3 regions of the Bacillus pfraonensis genome follow, and region 2 is predicted to be linked to each of the others. Evidence: riboswitches for the same ligand, from Rfam matches in the RefSeq annotation. Region 2 holds a riboswitch; each other region holds the start of a gene.
What was found. Region 2 has a riboswitch for S-adenosylmethionine ahead of KFD70_RS17175 (bifunctional homocysteine S-methyltransferase/methylenetetrahydrofolate reductase). Riboswitches for the same ligand answer to the same signal wherever they lie in the genome.
Positions count from the first base shown of each region.

Region 1: another riboswitch for S-adenosylmethionine. It lies ahead of KFD70_RS10530 (hypothetical protein); the one in region 2 lies ahead of KFD70_RS17175 (bifunctional homocysteine S-methyltransferase/methylenetetrahydrofolate reductase).
Region 3: another riboswitch for S-adenosylmethionine. It lies ahead of KFD70_RS25485 (MetQ/NlpA family ABC transporter substrate-binding protein); the one in region 2 lies ahead of KFD70_RS17175 (bifunctional homocysteine S-methyltransferase/methylenetetrahydrofolate reductase).

Region 1 covers NZ_JAHCDO010000009.1:116,784-126,831, reverse strand. The annotation lists gene KFD70_RS10540 (group-specific protein) at 1-288, opposite strand, end outside; gene KFD70_RS10535 (NAD(P)H-dependent oxidoreductase) at 276-860, opposite strand; gene KFD70_RS10530 (hypothetical protein) at 1,143-1,403, opposite strand; SAM riboswitch class I at 1,506-1,604, opposite strand; gene KFD70_RS10525 (hypothetical protein) at 1,727-1,918, shown strand; gene KFD70_RS10520 (YwiC-like family protein) at 1,953-2,675, opposite strand; gene KFD70_RS10515 (ECF transporter S component) at 2,892-3,611, opposite strand; gene KFD70_RS10510 (ABC transporter ATP-binding protein) at 3,584-5,245, opposite strand; gene KFD70_RS10505 (energy-coupling factor transporter transmembrane component T) at 5,218-6,096, opposite strand; gene KFD70_RS10500 (DUF4430 domain-containing protein) at 6,119-6,961, opposite strand; gene KFD70_RS10495 (DUF4430 domain-containing protein) at 7,017-8,942, opposite strand; gene rraA (ribonuclease E activity regulator RraA) at 9,318-9,797, opposite strand.
Region 2 covers NZ_JAHCDO010000016.1:103,644-113,691, forward strand. The annotation lists gene metH (methionine synthase) at 1-2,541, opposite strand, end outside; gene KFD70_RS17175 (bifunctional homocysteine S-methyltransferase/methylenetetrahydrofolate reductase) at 2,541-4,373, opposite strand; SAM riboswitch class I at 4,444-4,554, opposite strand; SAM riboswitch class I at 4,757-4,869, shown strand; gene KFD70_RS17180 (methionine biosynthesis PLP-dependent protein) at 4,948-6,060, shown strand; gene metC (cystathionine beta-lyase) at 6,057-7,220, shown strand; gene KFD70_RS17190 (ArsR/SmtB family transcription factor) at 7,746-8,036, shown strand; gene KFD70_RS17195 (class I SAM-dependent methyltransferase) at 8,187-9,299, opposite strand; gene KFD70_RS17200 (MBL fold metallo-hydrolase) at 9,308-9,937, opposite strand.
Region 3 covers NZ_JAHCDO010000039.1:12,229-22,276, reverse strand. The annotation lists gene KFD70_RS25520 (TetR/AcrR family transcriptional regulator) at 1-463, opposite strand, end outside; gene KFD70_RS25515 (histidine kinase) at 545-688, opposite strand; gene KFD70_RS25510 (hypothetical protein) at 848-1,096, opposite strand; gene KFD70_RS25505 (thioredoxin family protein) at 1,110-1,385, opposite strand; gene KFD70_RS25500 (DnaJ family domain-containing protein) at 1,435-1,806, opposite strand; gene KFD70_RS25495 (methionine ABC transporter permease) at 2,136-2,804, opposite strand; gene KFD70_RS25490 (methionine ABC transporter ATP-binding protein) at 2,779-3,819, opposite strand; gene KFD70_RS25485 (MetQ/NlpA family ABC transporter substrate-binding protein) at 3,832-4,644, opposite strand; SAM riboswitch class I at 4,731-4,847, opposite strand; gene KFD70_RS25480 (hypothetical protein) at 5,054-5,371, shown strand; gene KFD70_RS25475 (ABC-F family ATP-binding cassette domain-containing protein) at 5,629-7,173, opposite strand; gene KFD70_RS25470 (ABC transporter ATP-binding protein) at 7,642-8,391, opposite strand; gene KFD70_RS25465 (ABC transporter substrate-binding protein) at 8,388-9,386, opposite strand; gene KFD70_RS25460 (ABC transporter permease) at 9,383-10,048, opposite strand, start outside.

The DNA.
Region 1 (10,048 bases), on a different contig from region 2:
TGTAAATAACGTCGTACAAATGTTTTCAATCATTGATGGATTATTTCGTAAAAAATCCCATCTTAATACTCTCGGTATATCATACATTTTATACTCCTTACTTTCCTGGATAATCCCATCAACTTCTCTTTCACAAATTCCCCTTACTAAATAATCTGCTCTTAATTCTTCGCATACCTTTTTAAACGCTTCATTATGATGTTTCAATTGAAGTAAACAAACGATATACGTACGAAACAAATCATCATTCCGATTACAACATCTCATTATATTTTCTACTTCACCCATAATTTTTTAGCCTTTTCCTGTATTTCTAAAAGCCACTTTTCACGTTTTGTTTCCTTACTTGTTTTTACAGACTGAAAAGCAGAACGTTTTATTTGACGTATACCGCAAAATCGTAAAATCCCCTTTTTCATAATCACCCAATCAGCAGAGCGATATAAGAGTGCCACGTACCATAACGGTGAATCTAAAGTATTAATAACCCACGCTGTTTTCCCTATAAGCAATCCTTTCGGCATTACCCCTTCATATTTATATGCAAACCCAGCAACAAAAACGCGATCAATAAATCCTTTTAAAATAGCAGGCATGCCCCACCACCATGTTGGATAAATAAAAATAAAAGAGTCTGCTTCTTTGACCAAATTTCTATATCTCTCAGTTTCTTCTTCATATACTAAATCCCGTCTTCTCTTATCTTCATTAAAAATAAGCACTGGATTAAATTGTTCCTTATAAAGGTCAAGCAATGTAACAGAATGATGCGTCTCTTGAAGTCCTTTTTGCACATGTTCTAAAATGGATGCATTGAAACTAGATGGATTGGGATGTGCATATATGATGAGTATATTCATCTCCAAACAACACCTTTCCTTATATTCCCTTTTGACTCCCAACGGTTTGCATGATATTCTAATACATGTCAAGTGGCAAGCCCATTTGACAAACCAACTGACACCTACTCGGCGGAGGTGTCTCTTTTCGTTTCTAGCCGAATGAAATGCCTCTTTCAGGGCATATTCAACTTTTGACACTACACACTCAACACCATTCCCTTGTATCAGGCTGCTTCTGCAGTCTTTTACTCTACATACAATTTGAATTTTTAGATAAATTATAACATAAAAAAAGAGAGCTTAGCTCCCTTTTCTCGCCTTATAGTATACCCCTCTTTCAGCATAGTGGTATTCATCATTAGCTAAAGTAATTTTCCCATCCAGTTTCAATTCGTCTAATAACCTTGATAAATAAAATTGGTGTAACATTTTTTTCGTGAATTTTCCTTCATGATGCGAAACGATATGTTCTTGAATATCTAATAGTGATATGGGTTTATCTTGTTCCATCATATATTCATATACTGCATTACGCAGCTTTACGTATTTTTCAAGTGTCACAGTACAATTGCAACCCCTTTCTTCTTATGTTGTTGTTTTTGGAAGAGGTTTTTTTACAATAAAAAAACCTCTTCGATAAGAAGAAGTTACGTATATATCTTCGTCTTATCTCCCAGAACAAATATGTTCTGCTGGAATTAGCACCTGCATCGCGGTTGCTGGGTTTCATCGGGCCAGTCCCTCCACCTCTCTGGATAAGAAAATATTCACTTTATATCTTACTATAGCTATTTTTATTATAATTGTCAAACAACATACAATAAGTTATATTTTCTTTCCTAACGCCCATACTAAAATTGTATGTAAAAAAGGAGGAATTTATGATGGATAAAAATGCCCGCGGATACGTTCAAGATTCATTCCATTCATTGCAAGAAGCAAAGAATTGTTTAGAACATGCATTACAAACAGTCGAAAAGAGCGATAATCGGGAGCGAATCGAACAATCCCTACAAGCTGTGGAAGATGCGTTACAAAAATGTAATCAAACGGTTAATATTTTAGAACAAAAATAAATATTGCCCACCTCTTTAAGAGATGAGCAATATCTCAAATGGCATACGACAACAGTATTGCCGTCACAATTAAAAAATATACAGAATTAACGATTTCTAAAACTCCAACTTTTAATATAGATATTTTTTTACCATACAATACGATTGCACGAACTAGGCTCGGTATAAATACAAGAGACAGCCATGGATTTACTACGAAAGAAGCGATGATTAAGAAAATATGATATCCCCATGAAACATAACGATAAGTAGGATTATTCTTTTCACGTATCATTGTTTTCACATAAAATGTACTACCTAAGAAATAAAGGAAAGAAACAGCCGCAATCCACCATGCCGTCCCATCAATTGTCTTCATCGAAAAATAATAACTAATCAAACCACCAATGCAAAAAACAAGTATGGCACAAATATCATTTGTTAATGCTCGTTCCTTTTTTTGACGGGCAAAGTATATATTTACGATAAAGAGTGGAATCATCGTAACCGCGAACAAAAGAATTCTCCATTCATATAGTAAAGATACAATCCCGAAAACACATGCAATAACAAAATAAATAATTGCTGCATGTAAAAATTCTTTTTTTCGTGTTTGCTTCATGTACATTAAAAATGGATACGTTGCTAAATAGATAAATAACCAAGCGATAAAGAGTGGAATATGGTAAACTGTATGTTTACCAAGTAGAACACTAAGTAGAAATGGAATCAGCAGCATTCCCCATGCGCCATGCTGCTTTGGAACAACTAGCTTCATGAATATTACATCTCCTCTTTGAAAACCTTTCTCATTTCCTATTATATAAAAAGTTCCATCCGAAAGTTGAATATATTAAAACAATTTTTTGACATTTTCCAAACCAAAGTATCATTATAAAAAAATGCTTCTCACCAATGGTAAGAAGCATGAAAGAGGCAAACGAATATGTAAGTCGCGATCCTACGTTATATTCTTATGCTTTATGATATATGCTTATGCTTTGTTTCCTTGATATACTAGCTCGTTATCATCTAAAATCCCATATTTCTTTTTAAATCTCATAAGAATTCGGATCCATGATGAGCTAAACAAAACAAGAAAAATTACATTTGAAAGTGCATGAGCGAAATCAAAGTAAAAACTTGCAGCGTAGTATGCCATAAAGTCTTTCCATGTTAATCCTTCTAAAAAGCCAAGTATCCCCCACAAATTCATAATCCAGCCAAAAACAAAACCGGCTATGAACCCATAGATGACTCTTCCCCATAACTTTCTCATAATAAATGTATTTCGTAGCAAACCAGCTGTAAAACCTATCATTCCCCAAGAAAACATTTGCCAAGGTGTCCAAGGCCCTTGTCCTAAAAATATATTAGATACAAGTGCTGCCGTTGCGCCAATAATAAAACCTGTCTCACTTCCAAAAACAATTGCAGATACAATAATAATAAAAGAAGTTGGTTGTACACTCGGCATAAGAGAAAATGGTACACGACTCACTGCTGCTATGGCTGCTAAAACAGCTACAATAACGATTTCACGTGAAACAAATGCTTTCCTTTCAAATCGTATATAAAAAGGTAACATAATAATGAACAATAAAAATAAACTACACCAAATAAAATATTCATCTGTTACAAAGGAAGTAAACAGAAGTGTACTTATTATAAGAAGAAAAATAAGCGTTATGAGAGCAACATATCGTTTGGACACACTTGATACACATCCTCCCATGTTAATGCATAAGGTAATTGCTTGCGAATAAAACGATTAATAGATGTTGTATAAAAGAAATTATCACTAAAGAATTTCTTTGGCGCATCATCCATAATAACTTTCCCATCAAATAACATCATGCAATGATCCACATATTTCGCTGCAAATTCAATGTCATGTGTGGCCATCACAATTGTTGTTCCTTCCTTTTGTAACGCTTGAAACAGTTCGCCTAATCTTTCCTTTTTCTCTGGATCCAGCCCTTTTGTTGGTTCATCTAATAATAATAATTGGGGCTTAGATAACAAGGCTGTGCATAGTGCGATTAACTGTTGTTCTCCCCCGCTACAATCATGTGGATGACGATTGCGAATGGAATACAGCCAAAATCGGTTTAACATCTCTTCCGCAATTTCTTTCCCTCTATCACCATATAATTCATTTGCTCTTTCAAACACTTCATCCCACACCGTCTCAAATGTAAAATGATAATAGGGATGTTGTGATACAAATCCGATTTTTTCAAATCGTTCCTTGGACTTCATTTTATGAATTTCCGTTCCGTTCCACCGCACCTTTCCTCTTCTAGCTTTGTTTAATCCTGCTAATATAGTTAAAAGTGTTGATTTTCCTGTACCATTTTTTCCAACAAGCGCAGTCCACTTTCCTTGTTCAATCGATAGCGTTAAATCTTGCAAAATAAACGGACTATTTTTTTCATATTGAAAAGATATATGTTTTGCTTGTAGCATCACTTCTTTTGTTTCTGCCTGTGATATAGCCGGTACTTCATATTCGATTGGTAACTCGGAATGAATTTGTGTTTGCGCCTCCCTTACCGTAAATGGAATTTTCTCTATACCCCATTCTAAAAACAACCTTGGAATTTGAGGGATAAACGATCGAGATTCTTCTAGTGCCCACATTTTCGATATAACATGTTGCGGGATTCCATCATACATAATTCTCCCTGCATCCATAAACACAACTCGAGTTGCTAATGGAATGACTTCATCTAAACGATGTTCGCTCATGATAATTGTAATTCCAAGTTCTTCGTTAATCCGTTTTAATAATCCTAAAAAATCTTTTGCGGCAATTGGATCAAGTTGCGCTGTCGGTTCATCAAGAAGTAACAATTTAGGCTGCAGCACAAGAACCGCCGCTAAATTAACGAGTTGTTTTTGTCCCCCTGATAATGTGTGAACAGACTGGTGTAATAAATCTTGAAATCCTAAAAAGCTAATTAACTCAGCAATTCTCTTTTGGATGACTTTTGTTTCTAGACCAACATTCTCAAGAGAAAATGCCAATTCTTGAATAACCGTATCCATTACAAGTTGATTTTCAGGGTTTTGAAATACCATTCCGACTTCTTGCGCTGATAATAAATCAGGCATCTCGAGTAAAGAAGCTCCATTATAATACATACTACCTGTGCGCTTTCCAATCGGAAGTAACTCTTTCTTAAAATGTTTCAAAAGCGTTGTCTTACCACATCCTGAACGTCCAGCTAGCACAATAAATTCACCTTGAAAAACCGTTAACGAAACATCTGTTAATGCTTGTACATTTTCATCTGCATACGTAAAAGCTAAGTCTTTTATTTCTGCATGCGCCACCATAACCATTCCCTCCCTTCCATTTGGATTGGTAAACTAATAAATAGTAAAAATAACACGAATAGTATCCCATCATATTGCTGAAATGCAAGTGATTCCACTCTTGGATAGATTGATAATTTGCCAGCGCCGTAATAATTGAGCACAAAACTGCTTAGTAATAAAACCACTAAAGACGCAAGTATATACCAATCTTGGCTCCCCATGCGATACCGTATATACGTACTACGCTTTGTCACTCCAAACCCACGCGCTTGCATGGAATCTGCAGTTTGTAATGCATCTTCTAAAGAACAAACAAGTAACACCTGCAAAAGTTTCATTCCATTTTTGATTCTCCCGATGAATGAGCCTGAATCTAATTGAACACCTTTTGTTTTTTGAACTAGTGTAATTTGTCTTAAGCGCCGGATAAATAAAGGAACAAAACGCACCGTGATCATTGTCAATAGCGCAACTTTCGGTGAAACTCGTGAAAACAAGTACAAAAATTTATGACTTGAAATAATATCATTGTAAGAAGTAAATGTGAACATAATAGCAAGTAACGATAACCCCATGATGAGTCCATACATGCATGCTTCTAATGTAATTCGATTATCTCCTAAGCGAAATAATGTAGTGGCTCCCCTATGTGTTAGCAAAGGATTTAGCACGATAACCATCAAAAAGAAAATGAACGTACTTGGCAACATCCTTCTTATTCTCTCGCCATTTCCTTGCATAACGTTCAATAACACCATCATAATAATAGCACCCATTAAAAAAAGAGGGTGAAGACACACCATACATAGTATCATCACCCCAATATAATAGAAAAAATTCACAAAAGGATGTAAAGAAGAAAAGATAATTTTCATAACCTTTACCTAAAACCCTTCCCTAATTTGATACATACACCCATTCGATTTTATCTCCTGGTTTCACTTTATATGCACCTGCACTTCGGTTTGGAAAAGTACCATTTACACGATACTTCCATCCACTTTTTGGCCCTCTGTCAAATTCATATAAATCATTGATTCCTTTTACATATTTACTATTTCCTGATCCAGTTGAATCAATCTCCAATCCCGTACCTTTTAGTACATCAAAAACTGTAGGCTCTCCTTGAATATCTACTTTCTTTGCACCTAATACATAACCTTGATCACCACGAACAGAAATCGTAACTTGCTGGGCCTGTGGTGTTGGTGTTGGCTTTGGTTCTGGTTTTGGCACTACTGGTTTCGGTTCTGGTTGTGGTGCTGGCTGTGGCTCTAACTTAGGTTCTGGATCTTTCGGATATTCTTGCTTTGGCGTTTCTTTCGGCTGGTTAACGACTTTAGCCTCTTCTTTTACTTCTGTTTTTTCTTCTGTCTTTGTTTCTGGCGCTTTCTTTACCTCAGCGTTTTCTTGCTGTGTTTTTGGTTGTTCTGGCGCTTTTTGCTGAGCAGGTGGTTCTTGGTCTTTTTTCTCTTCTTGTTTTACTTCAGGTTGTTCTTGCTGTTTTTGTTCTTGATTATCTTTTGGCTGCTCTTGCTCTTCTGGTTGCTTTTGCTTAGCAACTGGTTCTTGCGATTCTTCCTGTTTACTTTCTTCTTTTATTTCTTCTTGTTTTTCCTTATCTTTTTGTTCTATTTGCTTTGATACCACTTGTTGCTCAGATTTTGATTCATTTTGACTACATCCAACAAGCAATCCAAATGAGAGAGCAAATGAGAGTAACCACTTCATCAGACTCATGTTTTCCTCACCTTTCCTAATAAAATTAGGAGCAAATCATTGCTCCTAATTTTCGTTAAGCTGCTTTTCGTCTCCATAAAACATATGCTGAAGCGATGCATAATACGCCCATTCCTACTGGCATAGCATTATCCCAGGCAGACGCTCCTGTTTTTGGTAATTGACGGTTTATTGCAGTTTTTTCATTATTTATTGTTTTGTCTTTTATAACAACACGAGAGTTCTCATCATGTATTTGTTCCTGCGGTTTTTGAATCACTTCTTGCTTTTCAATTACCTTTGGTTCATCTACTACAGGTTTTTTCGGCTCTTCAACTGAAGTTTTATCATTTCCAGTCAATGGATTTGTCCAATCATATATAGAGCCTTTTCCATCTACAAATGCCTTATATTGAACAAGTGCTAAAAATGCTTGTTCAGTAGCCATACCATTACCTTCTTCATCGTTTGGTAACCATTTAAATTCACCATTTGCAAGTTGATATGACAGTAAATTGTGAACTGCATTTACATGATTTTTAGTGAACGCTTCACCAGTTGGATCGATTCCTGTAATAGCAAGTCCAATAATCGCTTGCGAAACACTGTTAGAATTTTCTTGACCATCAGCTTCAAATCCACCAGTGCTTAATTGTTTATTTGCTACATACTGCACTGCTTTGTCTAAAGCTTGTTTTACCTCTGGTTGTTTTTGATATGGTGCCAACGCTGATAAAACCATACCTGTTACATCAATATTACTAGCTTCTTCCTTACTACTTTCAACATTATATGTCCATCCACCATCTGTATGCTGCGCATTTAAAATCTCTTTTACTAAAGCAGCGCGATTCCATTTCGCTCCAGCTGGCACTTCGTATTTTTTCGTATCAAGTGCAAGTAAAGCAAATGTATAACCAGTAACAGAATTTAGTTTTTCAGATTGGTACACTTCTTGTACTAAATTTTCCCCTGCAACATTCGTTGGATTTCCATTCACTGCTGACACTGCTAAAATTGTTCTTGCTATATCTGTCGCAGTAAATCGATTCATACGCTTTTCCACTGTTTGTGTTAAAGATTGTAAATAACTAATCTTTGTTTCCGTTGGAATATTATATCCTGAACGAGCAAGTGCAATAGCTACCCAATCACTATCAATTCCATCTTCCATCATCTTTTGTGATGTTTTAGCAATCGCTTGATCTAATTGTTTCATTAATAATTCATTTTTAATTGGTTCTTTCAACTCATTAGGCTTTTGCTCTTCTGGTTTTTGTTCCTCAGGCTTTTGACCATCTGGCTTTTGCTCTTCTGGTTTTTGTTCCTCGGGTTTTTGACCATCTGGCTTTTGCTCTTCTGGTTTTTGCTCCTCAGGTTTTTGGCCATCCGGCTTTTGCTCTTCTGGTTTTTGCTCCTCAGGCTTTTGACCATCTGGCTTTTGCTCTTCTGGTTTTTGTTCCTCAGGCTTTTGGCCATCTGGTTTTTGTTCCTCAGGCTTTTGCTCTTCTGGTTTTTGTTCTTCTGGGTTAGTTGTATCTGGATCTTTTTTACAAGTTCCAATCTTATCGAGCACCTGTTGCAATGTTTCTGTACTCATGTTGTTCCAATCTACAACAAAACGAAATGCAACAACATCTCCAGATTCTAATGTATAACTATCTGCCCCTACCATGGCAGCTTTATCATTTACATCATATGTCCATCCACTTGTATCACCAGCCATTAAACCATCAATACCTTTAACATAGATACCATATTTCGTATTTTCAGCTGTTACTTTCGTCCCCATAACTTTTTGTAACAAACTATAGGCTGTTTCCCCATCTTCAATTGACACTTCTTTCGGACATAAAATAACTCCTTTTTGCGATTCCCCAATGATCGCAAGTGTTGCTGTTTTACCTTCAGCAAACGTAATATGTACAGTATTTGTGAATGAAACAAATACTAATGCAACTGCCATTATCGACGTAAGCAGCCATTTTTTTATCATTGCCATTTCCGCTTATTCCTCCCCTTGCTTACTTATACAGAAAAAAGACCCTTTAAGGGCATGTAATAGCAGCACTGCTTATTAGGCGTACTACACAAAAGAACGCAACACCTCCCTTTGTCTAAATAAGTAGCGATTGGATTTGTATAGGAAAGATTATTCGGCTTATGAATGCAATATTGTGATAACATTCACTTACAATGACACTTCAAATTCCATTTCCACTCATTTTCTTTTAAAAGTTGTCAAAAAAACAATACACCTATACATTTATCACATTACAAATTTCTGTATTATTTTACTATTGACACAAGAATTTGTCTATGCTTTATCGGATTTATTTTCTAAGAATAATAGATTATTATATGCTATATATGTATGTTAATCATGAATACGCTTTTCACATACAATAATGCCATCTTCATCCGCGTACACATAGTGATTGGGAACCCATTCAATCCCTCCAAATTGTAAAGGAATTGCTGTTTCTCCTTTTCCTTCTTTTATACTTCTCTTCGGCATTGTACCTAATGCACAAATACCAATATCTATGTTTCGTAGTTCCTTAGAATCGCGAACATACCCATATACGATAATACCTGCTAAATTCCGCTCTTTTGCTATATTTGCCAAGTTGTCTCCAAGTAATGCACAGTTTGTCGAAGCCCCTCCATCAACTACTAAAACGGTTCCCTCTGGTACAGTTTGCAGTGCTTCCTTTACTAATACATTATCATCTTTCACTTTAACAGTCGCAATCTTCCCTTGAAATTGTTCTTTCATACCGTACGACTGAAACATGGGCTGACATACTTGTACTTCTTTTTCAAAGGCATCACAAAGATCAGTTGTTTTCCACATCTTTTTCCCTCTTTTCTTTTTAGTATATGTTACATATTCTTGTCGTTTCACATTTCACCTGTCTTATATTGCAAAATTTTGTATACTATAGTTTTCCCTCCTGCATAATATTTCAAATTCTGTACATACTATATAAAGGCTGGTGAACAGCTTTAATCCAATTTGTAGTACCTATAATCTTTTCTCCCTTTCCCTGGGGCAGAGCAGTTAGCTTTTGCTAGCTGCTCTTTTGTTTTAATTTCAACCGAGAA
Region 2 (10,048 bases):
AAGATGATGATTCTTTTTTTCCTGCTTCAATTTTTCCCGTTCTTCTTCTTTTTGTAATCGATTGATAAGGTCCAGTCCGGTCATCGCATCGCTTGCATATAACACAAGTCCATTATAAGAAGGTGAAATACGGTTATCGGTAAACTTTCTTGTCAATGCTGCACCACCTACAACAATTGGAATATTAATATTTGCCGCTTGTAAATCTTCAGCAGTTGCTACCATTTGTTGTGCCGATTTTACTAATAATCCGGAGAGCCCAATAATATCTGGTTTCTTTTCTTTTACCTCTTGAACAATGCGATCAGAGCGGACATTGATTCCTAAATTGACAATATCATAGCCATTATTAGATAAAATAATTTCTACCAAGTTTTTGCCAATATCATGTACATCACCCTTTACAGTTGCTAGTAATACTTTTCCTTTTTTCGCACTATCACTAGATTCCATATAAGGCTCTAAATATGCTACAGCTGCTTTCATACTTTCTGCACTTTGCAGGACTTCAGCAACAATAAGCTCATTGTTATTAAATAAACGACCTACTTCGTCCATCCCTGTCATAAGCGGACCGTTAATAATATCAAGTGGCTTTCTTCCTTCTGTAAGCGCGAGACTTAAATCTTCTTGTAATCCTTGCTTTGTTCCTTCTATAATGTAATTTGCTAACCTTTCATCAAGTGTTAATATTTCTTGTATGACCGCTTCTTTTTTCTTCGCAACCCGATAAAAGTTTGTAAATTCTTCTAGTGTTTCTTTCGTTGTTTCGAATAATAGTGCATCTGCGAGTCCCTTTTCCTCTTCTGGAATGGATGCATAGCGTTCTAGTTTTTCAGTATTCACAATCGCATAATCAAGTCCAGCCTTTGTTGCATGATATAAAAAAACTGAGTTTAGCACTTCTCGACCAGCTGGTGGTAAGCCAAACGATATATTACTTACACCTAAAATCGTTAAACATTCTGGCAGTGCTTCTTTAATAAGACGAATTCCTTCAATCGTTGCTGCTGCAGATCCAATATATTCTTCATCACCAGTTCCTACTGGGAAAACGAGCGCATCGAAAATAATATCCGATGGACGTATACCGTATTTCTTCGTTAATAACTCGTAACTTCTTTTTGCGATTTCTAACTTTCTTTCTGCATTAACTGCCATGCCCTCTTCATCAATTGTCCCAACTACAATTGCCGCACCATATTTCCGGAGAAGCGGCGTCACTTTCTCAAATCGCTCTTCTCCGTTTTCTAAATTAATAGAGTTAATGACACCCTTCCCTTGTATGTACGTGAGAGCTTTCGCCATTACATTCTCATCCGTTGAATCTATCATAATGGGAACTTTTAATACTTTCGTTACTTCTGCCAAAAATCCCCCCATATCTTCCACTTCGTCACGATCTGGATCCGCCATACAAATATCAATAATGTGAGCATTTTTCTTCACTTGCGCCCTTGCAATCTCAGCAGCCTCTTCAAAATTCCCTTCAGCAATTAATCGTTTAAACTTTCTTGACCCAATAACATTTGTTCTCTCACCAACGAATAACGGCCTCATAGAATCATCATATTGCAATGCTTCTAAACCACTAATCCCATGACCTTCTCGCTCATGATTTTCACGTGGCTTGAGAGACTCAAGTGAAGCTTTTATCGCTCGTATATGATCAGGTGTCGTCCCGCAGCAACCACCGATAATATTAATCCAGCCTTCTTCAGCAAACTGCTTCACCTTTTCTGCAAGTGAAGTTGGTGACTCATGATAATGTCCATCCTCGTCTGGAAGACCGGCATTTGGATAACAAGAAGTATAACACTCTGAGAGATCCGACAAAGAACGAATATGTTCTCGCATAAATTCTGGCCCTGTCGCACAGTTTAATCCGACAGATAATGGTTTCATATGCTCAACTGATAAATAAAACGCCTCGATTGTTTGCCCCGCTAACGTTGTCCCCATCGGCTCAATCGTTCCTGAAATCATAAGCGGAACCGTACGATTCGCTTCCATAAATGCTTGCTGAATTCCTAAATACGCCGCTTTCACGTTACGCATATCTTGGCTCGTCTCTACAAGCAATACATCAACGCCACCCCGTAATAATCCACGCGCTTGTCTAGTATAAGCTTCAATTAATTCTTCAAATGTTACACCACCTGTTACACTAATCGCTTTTGTCGTTGGCCCCATCGCACCTGCTACATATACTTCTTTACAGCTCTCACTTACAGCTTGTTTTGCTAAAAACGCCGCCCGTTCATTTAACTCTTCATCTAAATGAGCTAGCTCATAATCATGTAATACGATATTCGTAGCACCAAACGTATTTGTTTCAATAATATCCGCACCAGCTTCAATATAAGCTTTATGGATACCTAAAATAACATCTGGTCTTGTTTTTACTAAGTATTCATTACAACCTTCATATTCTTCTCCACCAAAATCTTCTGCGGTTAAATCCTCCTGCTGAATCATCGTCCCCATCGCACCATCTAATATTAAAATATCATGTTTTAATCTCTCTTCTATCGGTCTCATCAGTTGATTCCCTCTTTCGCTTCTTGCTTTTCTTTCACATACTTAACGAGATTCTCTGTAATTTCATATTTTAAAAATGGTGTAATGAGATAAATACCGTTAAAGTATTTCATCGCAGCATCAATTAACTCTTGTGAAATGCGAATCCCTTCTTCAATTGCCAATTCTTGCGTATCATGTCCATCCATTCGTTGTCTTACTTCTTCAGGTAGTGTAATGCCTGGCACCTCAAAATGGAGAAAGTCAGCATTTCGCTTACTTACTAAAGGCATAATCCCAATAAAAATCGGCTGTTCTAAGTGATTTGTCGCCTCGTATACTTCTTCAATTAAATCTACATCGTAAATAGGCTGTGTTAAGAAATACTCTGCACCAGCTGCAACTTTTCTCTCCATCCTCTTCACCGCTGCTTTTAAATGCCTCACATGCGGGTTAAAAGCTCCTCCAACAGAGAATCTTGTCGCAGAACCAATCGATTTCCCTAAAATAGAACGTCCAACATTCATTTCCTTAATCATTTTAATTAATTCAATAGAAGATAAATCATATACAGACGTCGCTCCTGGAAAATCACCAACACGAGCTGGATCACCTGTTAAAGCTAACACTTCTTCCATTCCTAAAGCTGATAAACCAAGTAAATGGGATTGTAAGCCAATCACATTATGGTCACGGCACGTTAAATGCGTCAGCACTGGAATATCGTGCTTCGTTAATAATGCCCCCATTGCCATATTTGAAATGCGCGGAGATGCTAACGAGTTATCTGCTAATGTAATCGCATCTGCTCCCGCTCTTTTCAATGCCCTTGCCCCTTCAAAAAAACGTTGCGTATCCAATGTTTTTGGGGGATCTAGTTCAACAACAACTGTTGTTTGCTTCTTCGCTTTTTCCGCAAGAGTAACATGGGTGCTAGCACGTTTTGTTTGCATAGGAACCACTTGTTGTCTTGGAGCGATTTGTTTTTCTGTAACAGGCGTTACATTCGCAATCGCACGCTTCATCGCTTCAATATGTGCTGGCGTTGTACCACAACATCCCCCTAACAAACGAATACCTTGTTCAATAAATTTCGGTGTCATCTCTTCAAAATAAGCAGGACTTCCTTCATATACGTAACGTCCTTCTACATAGTTTGGAAGGCCTGCATTTGGATAAGCTGACAAATAACCATTTTTCGGAATCGATATCATTTTAAAAGCTTCCGTCATATGAAGCGGTCCTAACTGACAGTTTAAACCGACTACATTTGCACCGTAATCTAAAAGCTGTTTTAATATTTCATTTACATCATTCCCATTTTGAGTTGTGCCTGCTTCATGAAGAGCTAACTGTGCAATAATTGGAATATCTGTTTGTTTTCGCAGTACTTTCACCGCATGTAGCAATTCGAATTCATCATAAAATGTTTCTAATAATAATCCATCAATCTTTTCTTCTAATAATGCCTCGGCCTGCTCAAGTAACATAAATTCCCGTTCCATATCAGTCGTTGTAACGGCTCCAATATGCTTCATACCACCAATCGTCCCTAAAATAGCATTCTTGTCTGTCACGGCTGCTTTTGCAAGCTTTACTGCTGCTTTATTAATTTTGGTAACCTGATTTTCTAAACCATACATGCGCAATTTTGCTTCATTTGCACCATATGTATTTGTTTGAATAATATCTGCACCGGCAGCTACATATTGTTTATGAATAGATATAATTAAATCTGGATCTGATAGATTTAATTCTTCAAAACTACTTTGCAAACCATGAGAATGTAATAATGTACCAACTGCTCCATCACCGATAATAATTCCTTTTGATAATAAATCTAGAATTTTCACTTGTCTCCCTCTTTTCTATCAATATAAAAACCCCCTCTTCACCTTGAAGAGGGGGACATCATCAATCCTCCTCTTATCATGCAAAACAAATTGTTCTGCAGGTATTAGCACCGTTTCAAACATTTCGTTTGAAGGTTGCCGGGTTTCATAGGGCCTTTCCCTCCACCGCTCTCAATAAGAGTTTATCTTAATTATTAATTTATTTTTTAAAAGGAAATACGTGTACCTTTTAACAATCTTTATTAATTTTCTAATAAACTTATCATGGGACAAACTAAAAGTCAATGAAATTAGCAGGAAGATAAAAAATATTTAAAATAAAGTTGCAATTCAATTATCTTTTGTTGTAAAGTTAAAATCATAATAAAATTTCATACAAATTATTCTTATCTAGAGAGGTAGAGGGACTGGCCCTATGACACCTCAGCAACCATTAACATGTTCGTTAATAAGGTGCTAATTCCAGCAAATTGTGAAAAGATTTGACAGATAAGGAGAAGACTATATTCGCATGAAAGCCTTCTTCTTAGAAGGCTTTTTTTATTTTTTATTTTTTATCAAGGAGGAATTTAACATGTCAACAATCGAAACAAAACTAGCTCAAATCGGGAATCGAAGCGAAACGACTACAGGAACGGTTAATCCCCCTGTTTACTTTTCAACAGCTTATCGTCATGAAGGAATCGGAAAATCAACAGGTTTCGACTATTCACGAACTGGAAACCCAACACGCGGCCTTTTAGAACGCGCAATTGCTGATTTAGAAGAAGCGGAACAAGGATATGCCTGTAGTTCGGGAATGGCAGCGATTCTTCTTGTTCTGTCTTTATTCCGGTCTGGAGATGAACTTATCGTATCAGAAGACTTATATGGGGGAACCTATCGTTTATTTTCAGAACATGAAGAAAAATGGAATATTCGATGTAGATACGTAAATACACAATCTATAAAACAAATAGAACAAGCCATTACTTCTCAAACGAAAGCTATTTTTATAGAAACTCCAACCAATCCATTAATGCAAGTTACTGATATCGCAGCTGTCGCAACTGTTGCCAAACGGCACGGAGTCCTTCTTATTGTAGATAATACATTCTACACTCCCTATATACAACAACCATTAACAGAAGGAGCAGACATTGTTCTTCATAGCGCCACAAAATATTTAGGTGGTCATAATGATGTATTAAGCGGACTTGTCGTTGCAAAAGGCCAAGCGCTTTGTGAAGAACTTGCCCACTATCACAACGCTTCTGGTGCTGTATTAAGTCCATTTGATTCATGGTTATTAATTCGCGGGATGAAAACATTAGCTCTTCGTATGAAACAGCATGAAGAAAATGCAAAGAACATCGTTTCTTATTTAAACGCGGAAGATGGTGTAACCGATGTTTTTTATCCGGGAAGAGGTGGCATGATTTCATTTCGTCTTCGCGATGAAAAATGGATAAATCCTTTCTTACAATCTTTATCTTTAATTACCTTTGCAGAAAGCCTTGGCGGAGTTGAAAGTTTAATGACATATCCAGCAACACAAACACATGCAGATATTCCAGAAGAAGTTCGTACAGCACGCGGCGTATGTAATCGTCTCCTCCGCTTCTCTGTTGGTATTGAAAATGGTGATGATTTAATTCAAGACTTAAAGCAGGCTATTAAACATGTAAAAGAAGGTGTGAGAATATGAGTTATTCTTTAGATACACTCTTACTTCATAACCACTATAAACATGATTCACAAACAGGCGCGGTTAACGTCCCCATCTATAATACATCAACATTTCATCAATTTGATGTAGATACATTTGGTAAATACGACTATAGTCGCTCTGGAAATCCAACACGTGAAGCACTTGAGGACATAATTGCTTTATTAGAAGGAGGAACAAAAGGGTTTGCCTTTGCATCTGGAATTGCAGCGATTTCTACTGCCTTCCTCCTTCTCTCACAAGGCGATCATGTTCTCATTTCAGAAGATGTATATGGAGGAACGTATCGTATTGTAACAGAAGTCCTCTCTCGTTACGGGGTTTCACATACATTTGTTGACATGACAAATTTAGAAGAAGTAAAACAAAATATTAGACAAAATACAAAAGTCTTTTACGTTGAAACGCCATCCAATCCATTATTAAAAGTAACCAACATTCGTGCCATTTGCGAATTAGCAAAATCTGCCGGAGCACTTACATTTGTTGATAACACATTTTTAACACCATTATTCCAAAAGCCACTTGAACTCGGAGCTGATGTTGTGCTTCATAGCGCAACAAAATTCATTGCTGGTCACAGTGATGTTACAGCCGGATTAGCGGTTGTAACAGATGAGGAACTCGCTCAAAAACTTGGTTTCTTGCAAAATGCATTTGGTGCTATATTAGGACCGCAAGATTGTTCTCTCGTTCTTCGCGGTCTGAAAACATTGCACGTACGCCTCGAACACTCAGCAAGAAATACGAATAAAATTGCTCATTATTTACAAAAACACTCAAAGATTCAAAATGTGTATTACCCTGGATTACAATCACACTCTGGCTATGACATACAACAAGAACAAGCCCAATCTGCCGGTGCTGTTTTATCTTTCACGCTTCAATCCGAAGATGCTTTGCGACAATTTTTATCTCAAGTTAAACTTCCTGTCTTTGCAGTAAGTTTAGGAGCTGTAGAATCCATCCTTTCTTACCCTGCAAAAATGTCACATGCAGCACTATCACAAGAAGCACGTAATGAAAGAGGTATTTCTAATTCATTGCTCCGTTTATCAGTTGGCCTTGAAAATGTAGATGATTTAATTGCTGATTTTGAAAATGCACTTTCTTATGTCGAAGAACCTGTGAATGCATAATGATCATCTTAAATGAAATAAAATATAAACAGAACCTAATTTTTAGGTTCTGTTTATATTTCTATTTGCATCGTGTCATATGCAAACATAATATTGAGTCCATTTTTCTGAAGGTCCATTGCAATTTCACTTTAACTGTTATGATTTGTGAAATACGTTTCACCCCCTTGTTTTTTGATTTTCAACATGTTATCCCTTCTTTCCATCCAAAATCTCTATTCTATATAAGAGTACAAAACCCTTTTTCTTATTATTTTAAAAATTTTGTATATTTATTTGAAAGAACAAAAAAATCATGATAAAATCGTGTTATAAATGTATCTGTATCTTCAAACATATAGTAATTTTTATCAAAAAATCCCTTGTTACAAAACGTACAAATTTTGCGAAGTTATTTACATCATGTTCTCTTTTCTTACAATTTCTTTACTTTAGAACATTTTTTCTGCAACAACTATTTTCTTTTCTTTAGATTTTTGGTATTTATAGTATGGGTATAACAGCTCGCATGGAGGTGGAAAAAACATGTTAGAAACCTTTCAAAAGGAATTAGAACTGTACGAAAATAATGCAGAATTATTGAAAGTCCTTGCTCATCCTGTTCGTTTATGTATTGTAAAGGGATTAATCGAACGCGGTCCAAGCAATGTTTCGACAATGTACACAGGCTTAAATATGCCACAATCCACAATTTCACAGCATTTAGCAAAATTAAAAAGCGCTAAAATTGTTTCTAGTGAAAGAAAAGGATTAGAAATTTACTACAAAGTAGAAAATGAAACAATCATTCAACTTGTTCGTGTATTACTAGGTTAGGGGTAACTAAGCAGAAAAGGGCGTATTCTATATTTTCTATCTCATATCTTTAATATAAATATATATCATGAGAGAAAATATACAATACTACATATCCTAAAGTCGTATCAAACAAACAAGACGCAGAACTATTCTGTGTCTTGTTTGTTTCTACATATGTAAATACTTCTTTACATCAAAATGTGATATTCCTTTTTTTTGCATAACAACATCAAAAGCATCGCTCATCCCTCCATGTAAAATCATAGAACGAATCGCTCTGTTTTGTTTCTGTTTCTCAGAAAAAGGATCGGAATCTTGATGACTAGCAAGTTGTTCTAATATACCTGCTGCAAGTAAGAACTCCCTCTGTTTTGTATGCCACACCGTATGTAAAGCATTCTCTTCTCCTATTTCCTTCAATTCATCCCAATGAATATGTGTTGTTATATCCATTTCACCTGGATACTCGAGCGGGTTTCGAATAAGCCTATGGTTATAATACCCTCTTAGACTCCCTTCATGGTGCGCAGGGTGCATCCACTCCGCCATTGTATATCCATAATCTACCGTGATGAATAAGCCTTTCTTAAGCCATCTAGCAATTTCTTGCACATAGTTTTCCATTGCTATTGGTACTTCAAATCGCTGCCTTTCAAAAAGCTGAATATGACGTCTCCGGAGGTAACTACTTATTCTTCCTTCTATCGGTCTTAATACTTCAGCAAGCCTTCCTTCATCTGTATACGTAATCCGTACTTCATACAAATGACCATCTCGCCTCTCAACCACTTTAACAGGAAATGCATCAAACAATTCATTTGAAAAAACAACTCCTGTAAAAGACTCACCTAACTTCTCATAAGATTTATACAGCGAAACATTTTGAAATGAACCCAGTTGACGTTTTTGTAACTTTCTATGGAAAGGACTCACTTCAATAATAGAATACTGTAAATCTGCAAAAGTCTCCGGAGAGAACTGCTTCCATTCTTGTAAAACGGCATAGGCAAATCTTCCTGTTCCCCCACCAATTTCACAGATATTTGGAGGGATTTCTCCATTTTGGGCAAGACGAATAAAAAAACGTGCGAATGTCTTTGCAAATACAGAAGAAATATTACTACTTGTAAAAAAGTCACCATTCCTTCCAATCTTCTCACGTTCTTTCATATAGTATCCATACTCCTCATTATATAGCGCAAGGTTCATGTATGTACTATATGAAATCGAATAATCCTTTTCTTTCTCCATCCATTTTCTTAAAACGAACTCCATCCCCATAAGGCTCCTTATTGTAAAAATGGATTATTTTCTTTTTCGAAACCAATATTTGTTTCCGGTCCATGTCCGCATAATACTGCTGTTTCATCTGGCAGTATAAATAATTTTCCTTCAATACTTCCAATTAATTCTGCAAAACTTCCTCCCGGTAAATCTGTTCGACCAATACTCATTTGGAATAATACATCTCCTGAAAATACAGCATTTGCCGCTTTACAGTAATATGAGATACTGCCTGGAGAATGTCCTGGTGTCTCAAACATTTCAAATGTAAAGGACCCAATTGTTAACATTCCTTCTCCTTCAATTATTTGATCAGCTGGTTTCGCTGTAATACTTCGATTCATCATAAAGATTTGCGAACCATTGATATTCCCATCACCTAGCCAATCCGCTTCCTCTTTATGTACATACACCGGAATATGAAAAGCATCTCTCACAGTATCAACTGCACCAATATGATCGAAATGAGCATGTGTTAATAAAACCGCTAATGGTTTTAATTGTTCTTCTTGCAAATACGTTACAAGCTTCTCTCCTTCACTACCTGGATCAAAAATAATACATTCTTTTTGATCATTGCTTAAAATATATGCATTTGTTTGTAATGGCCCTAACGGCATTTGTATCCATTTCATGTTTAAATCTCCTCCAGTTGTTGAACTTACTTTTATGATACAACATTTCTTTCCCTTAGGAAAAGAAACGATGCTATCTCGACAATCATTTCTAAAACATGTACAATAAAA
Region 3 (10,048 bases), on a different contig from region 2:
TGTACATAAGATCTCTAGTATCTCCTTGACGGAATTCTCCAGATTTCATACCTTCTTCAATCAGTTTTTCAAAAACACCGTATGATGCTCTTGCTAAAGCCAGCATTTCATCCAAAACTTCTTTGCTCACGACTTGATTTGTAGAAAACTCTTCTACTGCACTAAAAATAGGCTGTTGTATATCTTCCACATGGTACTCTGCAAGTCCGTATAATTTTTCAGTACTTGTATGAAACTGCTTTTCTTTTTCATTCCACTTTTCAAGCCAATCATACGTATGTTGTTTTACTACAAATAAAAATAATTCTTCTTTGCTTTTAAAATGATAATAAATGCTACCTTTACTACGCTTTGTAATTTCACAAATATCTTCCATAGATGTTGCAGCATATCCTTTTTGTGAAAATAACTCTTCTGCTTGGTACGCTATTTCTTTTTTTATCTCTTCTGCACTTTTTCTCATGTTCACACCTCACTTAAACCGACCGTTCAGTCTAATATTAACAAATCTAAAACCTCTTTTACAAGAGGATATATTCCTTATTTAGGAAAAAATATTTTCAAACCACATTTTAAGTGTATGAATCGCTCCGACTTTAAAAGCAAGTTTGACTATAAATACTCCACCTGCAACGAATAAAAATAATGCTACCTTCCCTTTATTTTTGATCTTTGGTTTCTTCTCCATGCTCATTCCCCTTATAACATCATATATTCCTTATTTATCAATACAATAAGCTTATAAACTCTTAAACAAACGTTTGTTTAGCTGATTTTATGCGGGTTCAAGCCAACTAATCAAACGTTTGTTTAAAAAGAAATACGCCCGTAAAGAGCGTATTTCTCATTAATCCCCACCACCGCCACAGCTACCACCATCACCGCCTGAAAAACCGCTGTCACCTCCAAAAGAACTTCCACAATCGTTGGAACTATCAGATCCTGCAAAGAAAACTGGTGTAGAAGCAGTAGTAGTTGTCGTACTATCACCATTTCCTGTTTTATAAAGATTTACTTTCCTTTTATTTTTCTTAATCGATTTTGCAATCATTCCCATTAAAACTAAAAACAATAATGCCGCTATCACAAAGCCCATTTAAGCCCCTCCCTTATTCTTCAAATAATTGTAATGCTCGTTCTATCTTCTCTAGGGAGATAAAACGTGATTCACGAAGTATCTCTCTCCCTTGATGCAATAATAAAACCGTTGGAGCTGTAAATACTAAATACTTGGATGAAATTTCTTGCATATCCTGTAGTGAAATTACAATATTTTCTACAGTTCGATATTCCGCTAATAAGTGATTTACTTTCTGGAGCATCACATCACAAACACCACAATTTTCAGTTTTGATAAATAACAGCACTAAATCTTTTGCCTCAATATATGCTACTAATCATTCCATCATTTGGAATTTTCTCATGTTATCCCTCTTAGCGCAATTTACTAAACACTTGATTTTGGTACATACGAAATGCTGAATTTCCTTTTATTTTTCTCTTCTCCATTAGCTGTTGAAATCGAAGAGTTTTTGCCGTTAACTCCTCTTTTAGTTTCACTCGTTCTACTTCATCGTAGCAACAAGCGATTAAATCTTCTATTTTCAATATATCTTTTTGTAATTCCATTTCTGCCGGAATCATACCAGCGTTTTTCAAAATTTTGTAGCTCATTCTAAGGTCTGGAGGTACCATTGAAATGTCTTCTAATTGTAGTGGTTTCCCTTTCCCCGGAAGGTCATCAAGGTCACCATTATTAATTGCTTGACGAATTCTTTCTTCAGCAATGCTTAAGAAAACATCCATGCCGCTCCCTCCCTTACATGTTTTTACCATCATTTTACATTAAAAATTCTAATTATACCATAATATAGTTTACAAAAAATCAGGTTCCATATTTATTTATACCTATATAAATTCATTTTGATTTTTCGACATATAAGTTACTGTCCGAAGAAGAACAGGTGAATCCACTCATTTTCTCTTTCTGTTTTAACCTGGCATGGTGCAGAAACAGGATCTAACCGACTACTCTCGCCCGCCTAAAAAAAGAGTTTATGGCATTTTTTATTTTGGTTTATATACGCTAAAAATAAAAAATGCGGTACCTCTTATAATAGAGCCACCGCATTTCATCAATCTTTCTTTAATTTTCTAGCAATCCCATTCCCTAAAGACTGTAAGCCTTGAACAAGAATAATTAACATAAATACCGTTGCATACATCACTTCTGGTTCATACCGTAGATGACCAAATCGATATGCTAAATCTCCGAGTCCCCCTGCTCCTACAAGCCCAGCCATTGCTGTTGCACCTATTAGTCCAATCGTTGCGATTGTTAAACCAAGCACAAGAGATGGACGTGCTTCTCTAACCATAACGTGCCAAATAATTTTCACAGTAGAAACTCCCATCGCTTGATATGCCTCAATTACACCGCGATCCACTTCTAGTAAAGCTGTCTCCATTAAACGCGCAATATAAGGAGCTGTAAATACAACAAGCGGTACAATCACACCTTTCACACCAATTGAGGTCCCCATAATGAGCTTTGTAAACGGTAGAATGAAGAATAATAGAATAATAAATGGAATAGAACGAATGATATTAATAATTGTATTCAAAACAGGATATACAATTTTATTCTCTAGTTGACCACCAGGCCTTGTTAAAACAAGTGTTACACCAAGTGGCAAGGCAATAATAATTGATATAAGCAACGAAATAGATGTCATTTGAAATGTTTGAATCGTCGCTTCCCATATCATCTTACCCCATTCATCCAAAAAGGATTTGTTTCCCATACTCTTCTTTACCTCCTTCTACGATGATTCCTTGTTCTTTTAAAAATGCTAAGGCCCGTTGTACCTCGTGTTTTTCACCTTGCATATGAACAACGAGCTTACCATACGCTTCATGTTTTAGTTGTGTAATATTACCCGATAAAATATTGGGGTATACTTGAAATCGTTTTGTAGCAACAGCAAGTGCTGGATCCCCTGAGGAAATTCCTATAAAAGAAAGTGTTACAGTTTCACCAGCATTTTCCAGTTCTTTTTGTACTTCTTCTGGAATTTTAACTGCCAAAGCACTATTCACAAATTTATTCGTTGTTACATGTTGTGGGTTTGTAAAAATATCCTTCACTGTGCCGCTTTCTACTATAGCTCCGTGTTCCATCACAGCAACGCGATCACATATACGCTGGATTACATTCATTTCATGTGTGATTAGCAAAATCGTAATCCCAATTTTCTCATTAATTTCTAGCAACAGGTCTAAGATTGACTCCGTGGTTTCTGGATCCAACGCGCTTGTCGCTTCATCACTTAGCAAAATCTCTGGTTCATAAGATAGTGCACGTGCAATTGCAACACGTTGTTTTTGGCCGCCAGAAAGCTCACTTGGATATGCATCTTTTCTATCAAAAAGGTCCACAATACGTAAATATTTTTCTACCCTTCTTTCAATCTCAGTTTTTGAAATCCCAGCTAGACGTAAAGGCAATGCAATATTTTCATAAACATTGACTGTTTTTAATAAGTTAAATCCTTGAAAAATCATCCCTATTTTTTGTCTTGCTTGTGCTAATTCTTTTGTAGATAAAGTTGTTAAATCTTTTTCATTTACAATGATGTTTCCTGTTGTTGGTTTTTCTAATAGATTTACACAGCGGATTAACGTACTTTTCCCTGCACCACTATATCCAATGATTCCAAACACTTCTCCTTTTTCTACTTTAAGGGAAGTTGGTTTCAGAGCCTCTACCTTACCTTTTTTTGTTGTAAACACCTTAGATACATTCTTCAATTCAATCATTATAGTCAGCTCCTACCAAGACGGTAAAACAGAACCATCGAATTTTTTCTCGATAAACTCTTTTACTTCTTTAGACTGATACGCTTTCTTCAATTTTTTTACGATTGCATCATCCTTATTCTCTGTACGAACAACCACCCAGTTTACATATGGTGAATCTTTTCCTTCACGGAAAATAGAATCCTTAGCAGGGCTTAGTTTCGCACCTAATGCAAAATTCGTATTAATTGCTGCTGCTTTCACTTCATCTAACTGCGTTGGTAATTGTGACGCCTCTAACTCAACAATTTTTAAATTCTTGGGATTCTCAATCACATCTTTTGCAGTTGCTTTCTCTGTTGCTTTTGGATCAACTTTTAAAACACCTGCTTTTTCAAATAATTTTAAAGCCCGAAGTTCATTTGTTGGATCATTTGGCACAGCAATCGCATCGCCGTCTTTTAACTCGGTTACATCTTTCAAGTGTTTCGAATATACTCCCATTGGGAACGTTACCGTTGAAAATACTTCTGTTAATTTCATATTGCGTTCTGCTTTAAATACATCTAAATAGGACTTCGTTTGATAACTATTTACATCAATATCTTTTTCGTCTAACGATACATTTGGCGCTACATAATCATTAAATACCTTTAAATCAACTTGTAAGCCATCTTTTGCTGCTACTTCCTTTACTTTCTCAAAAATTTGTTCATGCGGTCCCCCCGTTACACCAACTGTAACTTTTTTCTCATCTAGCGCTTTTGCTTCCTTACCTGAATCCGCACTACATGCGCCTAATAATAATACCGTTCCACTTACAATACTTAGCAACAATTTTTTCATATACAATTCCCCCTCATATATATCTGTTCTTAAACAAAAAACACCTCTCAAATAAGAGAGGTGTCAAATAGACAAAATAAGCTCCTCTCTTATCTTCCAAAACGAAAATCGTTTTGCAGGAATTAGCACCTTAGCTTATGATTCTTCATAAGCTCGGTTGCCGGGCATCATAGGGCCAGTCCCTCCGCCTCTCTGGATAAGAGTATCCGTATTAAATTTTGTAAAAGTTATGGTACTAATAGTAAATCTTACAAAAAATTTTGTCAATAATATTTTTCTGAATATACTGCGTATTGTTGTTCAACTTATTTTGACACTCTCTAGAAATAACGAGCAATAATTATGTACAAAGTATACTCATTATTACTATACTAGATAACAGCGCATACAAGAAAAGAGGTTACATTTTATGCACGAAACACATGCTATACAAACCCTACTCCTCTCTCAAATAGAAAAAATAGCTCAATCCTTTCATTACGATTTTTTATATGAGGTTGAACAGCAAAAAACGCTTTGTCAAATTCTGTTAAGAGATGATAACGGCTCAATTGTAGCAACACCACTCAGTTTTCATATGCTGATAAATGAAGTGGCTGGAAAAGGTGAACTTATTTTTTATCACGAACATGGTGAATTTCATCATCAAAAATTTGATATTTATACAGAAGACAGCATTGTTAAGTTGCTGTTGTTCATTCAAGAACGTTTGCAAGTAAATCAGTAAAAAGTATGAGAGCAGCTACAAAACGTAGCTGCTCTCATGCTTTTGTCCATTTTAATTTTCCGACCTCTAAGTCATGTTTATGAAAAAAAAGAATTTCTCCACTCATTTTCTCCTTCTGTTTTCACATGGCATGTGGCTAAAAAAAACACTGACCGCCTCTATCCATGAACAGATGCTCTCTCCCACCTAAAAGGAATGGTTTATCTCGGTCTTTCAATGCGTATTTATATAGTTACGCTCCAAAATAAATTTCCCTCTTATCTTTTCGTAACATTCATTTCCTCTAGATTCCAAACTCGTGTCACCCAAGATTTATAAAAAGAAGGCTCGTGAGAAACGAGTAAAACTGTTCCTTGATAATTTCGCAAAGCTTCTCCTAACGCTTCTTTCGCATACACATCTAAATGATTCGTTGGTTCATCTAAAATTAATACATTACTTCGCGTTAACATAAGCTCACATAAACGTGCCTTTGTCTGTTCCCCACCACTTAACAAGTAAAGAGGCTGCCGAATATGCTCTTCTTTTAAACCACACCTTGCTAAAGATTGCCGGATTTCTTTTTGCGTCATATCCGGACGCCCTAACCAGACTTGCTCAAGTGGCGTAATTTCTTCCGCAAATTCTTCTTGAGCAAAATATGCAGGGTGTACCCGTTCTCCGATACTTACTGTTCCACTTAATGGTTTTAATTGCCCTAGTAATGTTTTTAACATTGTTGTTTTTCCAATTCCATTATGACCAACAATTGCAATCTTTTCGCCTCTTTTTACTTGTAAATTAAGACCTGTAACTAACAATGGTTCTGCATAACCAATTTGAATCTGCTCCGCTTGTAATATACGACTCACAGGTTCAGTGTGAACTTGAAAATGAAAACGCGGCCTTGGTGCATCGTTAAGCTTTCCTAGCTTTTTCATTTTCTCTAATACCTTTTCACGACTTTTCGCCTGCTTCGCTTTTCTAATTTTATTTTTTTGAATAAAACTCTCTAAATTTGCAATTTCCTTTTGCTGTCTTGTATAAGTTGCTTGTAATTGTTGTTTCTGAAGTTGGTAGCTTGATAAAAATCTTTCATAATTCCCCGCATAGCGCTTTATTGTTTGCCCTTCTAAATGATAAATAACATTTGTAATACAATTTAAAAATGATTCATCATGTGAAACGACAATATAAGCATTTTCATATGCTTGTAAATACGCCCTTAGCCAATCGATATGAACCGCATCTAAATAATTTGTTGGTTCATCTAGCAATAAAATGTGTGGCTTCTCTAAAAGAAGCTTCCCAAGTAATAATTTTGTTCGCTGGCCACCACTTAATTTTGAAACATCTTTTTTCATTCCTAAATCTAACAACCCTAAACCAGCTGCTATTTCTTCTATTTTTGTATGAACTTGATAAAAATCTGAACCTTCTAGTACATTTTGTAATTTTCCATATTGCGTTAATAGCTGCTCTAAGTCCGTTTCCTTGGCCATCTTTTCAGCAATATCCATCATTTCACGTTCAATCGTATACAGGTGAGAAAAAGCACTTTGTAAATATTCTTCAATTGTTGTTCCTTCTTGTAACTCAATATGCTGCTCTAAAAAACCGACCTTCACATGTGGAAACCATTCAATTGTTCCCCCATCAGGTAGAATCTCTCCTGCTAACAGACGAAGCAACGTTGATTTCCCAGCACCATTACTTCCTATAAGTCCAACATGCTCACCTTGCAATAATCGAAAACAAGCATTATATAAAATACTTTTATCTCCATACGTATGGGTAAGATTTTCTACTGTTAATACACTCATTTTTGCTCTCTCCTTTTCTTTACCACTAACAAGCCAAATAGAGAGAACAGCAAAATAAAGGTCTTATTTAATTGTGTATACATGAAAAATGGGTAAGGTGAACACACCTTACCCATTACAAATAATTATCGTAAAAAAGGATTAAGGCTCTTTATCTGCTGTCTTCAATTTGGCTTACACTTTAAAAATGGGCAGACTTCTCCCATATCAAGCTAAAACCATTTGAAGAACAGTTGATAAAGTCATCTTATCCTTTCACTCCTTTATAAATCATTATTGTCTTATAATAAGCATATACCATGCTCTTATATTTTATTCGTTATCGATCTTTTTGTTCCTCTTTTTCACTAAAGATTTCTTCATACATTTTCTCCATTGCATAAGGGCTAGTAAATTCTAAAGTTAACGATTTCCACATAAAAAAGCCTCTTAACAATCATTATACCAAAAATTGTTAAGAGGCTTTTATTACTTACGCATATAAGGAGCTAATATCTCTAAAATCTTCGCTTTGTCTTCTTTTAACTCAATGGATGTCAGCATATCCATTGTGCGAGGACGCGGTAAATTCACACGCACTTCACCAATAACCGTCGCTGGTCTTTGCGATAAGATAAATACACGATCAGATAATAGAATTGCTTCATCTAAGTCATGTGTTACCATCACGATTGTTTGCTTCTCTTGATGCCATGAATCTAAAAGCCAACGATGCACTTCCATTTTTGTAAATGCATCGAGTTTACCAAATGGTTCATCAAGTAACATAATCGGTTTTTCACACAAATAAGTACGGAGGAAACTAATGCGCTGACGCATACCACCAGATAATGCATCTGGATAATGATTAGCGTATTCAGCTAAACCAAATTGCTCCAATGCTTCCATACCTTCTGCCAATCGCTCTTTCTTTGCTTTCCCATCAATTTCTAGCGGGAGGACAATATTTTGAAGTGCTGAGCGCCATGGCAGTAGCAAATCTTGCTGCGGCATATAACTTACAATATCCTGTTTTTGAACAAGGGTATCGTTATAAATTACCTCACCACTAGTCGCCTCTTCAACACTTGCAATCAGATTTAACAGCGTGCTTTTCCCGCAACCACTTGGACCTACAAAAGAGACAAATTCCCCTTCTTGTATAGAAGCGCTAATCTTTTCTAATACATTTTTTCCATCAAATGCTTTCACAACATCGTTTATTTGTAATCCGTTCATTTTTCACTTGGAAGGAATTCATTTGTAAATGCATCTTTTACATCAATTTTCTTTTTAATAACTTTGTTATCATGTAAGAAATTCATGTAATTCGTCCAAATTTCTTCCTTCTGTACTCCCCACGCTTTCGCATCATCTTGATACTTCGTACTTAACCATTTTTGGCTCTCTTGAACTAACTCTTTATTAATATCTGGTACATTTTTAATTAAAATATCAGCCGCTTCTTTTGGTTCTTTAATTGCAAAATTATATCCCTCTGCCGTTGCATTCATGAATTTTTTCACAAAGTCTTTATCATTTTTCGTATATTTTTCACTTGTAATAATGACAGGGCTATAGAAATCTAATGCTGGATCTAAATCTTTTATCATGATTGTATTTAATTCTTTTCCTTGGCGTTTCGCTTCAATACCGTCCCAACCATAATAAATCCATTCAAAATCTGCATCTCTACCAATCGATTTAAAGAAGTCTGTTTGTCCAAGAACAATCTTTTCTACTTTACTAAAATCAGCTTGATGTTTATCCATAATGGTTTTTAACGTCGCTTCTTCTGCTGGTGCACCCCAACCGCCATAGCGCTTACCTTCAAAATCTTTTGGAGAAGTAATATTATCTTTTTTCAGCGATGCAAATGCAGATGTATTATGTTGAATAATTGCCCCAATCGAGACAACTGGAATTCCTTCAACACGAGCTGATGTTACATTTTCTTGATAACTTACACCGAAATCTGCTTTTCCTGATGCAATCATTTGCTCTGCTGATACGTTATCACCTGGCTGAATGATTTCTACATCTAACCCTTGCTTTTTATAGTAATCTTTCGTCTTTGCTACGTATAAACCAGTGTGGTTTGTATTCGGAAACCAATCTAACACAACTTTTACTTTCTTTTCTTTATCTGCACTCTCTTCTTTCTTCGCTGCATTACAACCAACCACGCCTACCGTTAGCAGCGCTGCTAGCATCACTTTTAAGCCTTTTTTCATTTTTTGTCGTCCTTTCTGTATATCCATGGTGCTGTTAGTCTTGCCATAAATTCTACGATAAAATACAAGAGTAATGTCACCATTACGATAATTGCTGCAATGCCAAATACACGAGCTGTTAAAAAGGATTTTGTTGCACGCGTAAGCATGACACCTAATCCTTCACTCGCACCAAGCCATTCCCCAATAATCGCTCCCATCACGCTATATGTAACGGCAATTTTCAGCCCAGAGAAAAAGTATGGGAGCACGGCTGGAAATTTTACCTTTTGATAGATTTGCCATTTGGTTGCACGCATTGTTTGTAATAACTTAAGCATGTTTTTATCTACTGTTTGAAAACCTTCTAAAATACTGAGAGCAATCGGAAAGAAACAAACAAGAATAACGACCATCACCTTTGGAAGCATTCCATATCCAAACCAAATAATAAATAAAGGTGCTAGCACGACAATTGGAATGGTTTGTGAGATAACCAGTAACGGGTTAATTAAAATGCGAAATAACGGAATAACATCCATAATAATTGCAATACTTGTTCCAAGTAAAATCGCAAAAAATAAGCCAATGATAACTTCTTGCAGTGTTTGCATTGTATTTGGTAACAATAAATCTTTCATTCCAATCAACTCTTGAACGATTGCAGAAGGTTTCGGTAAAAT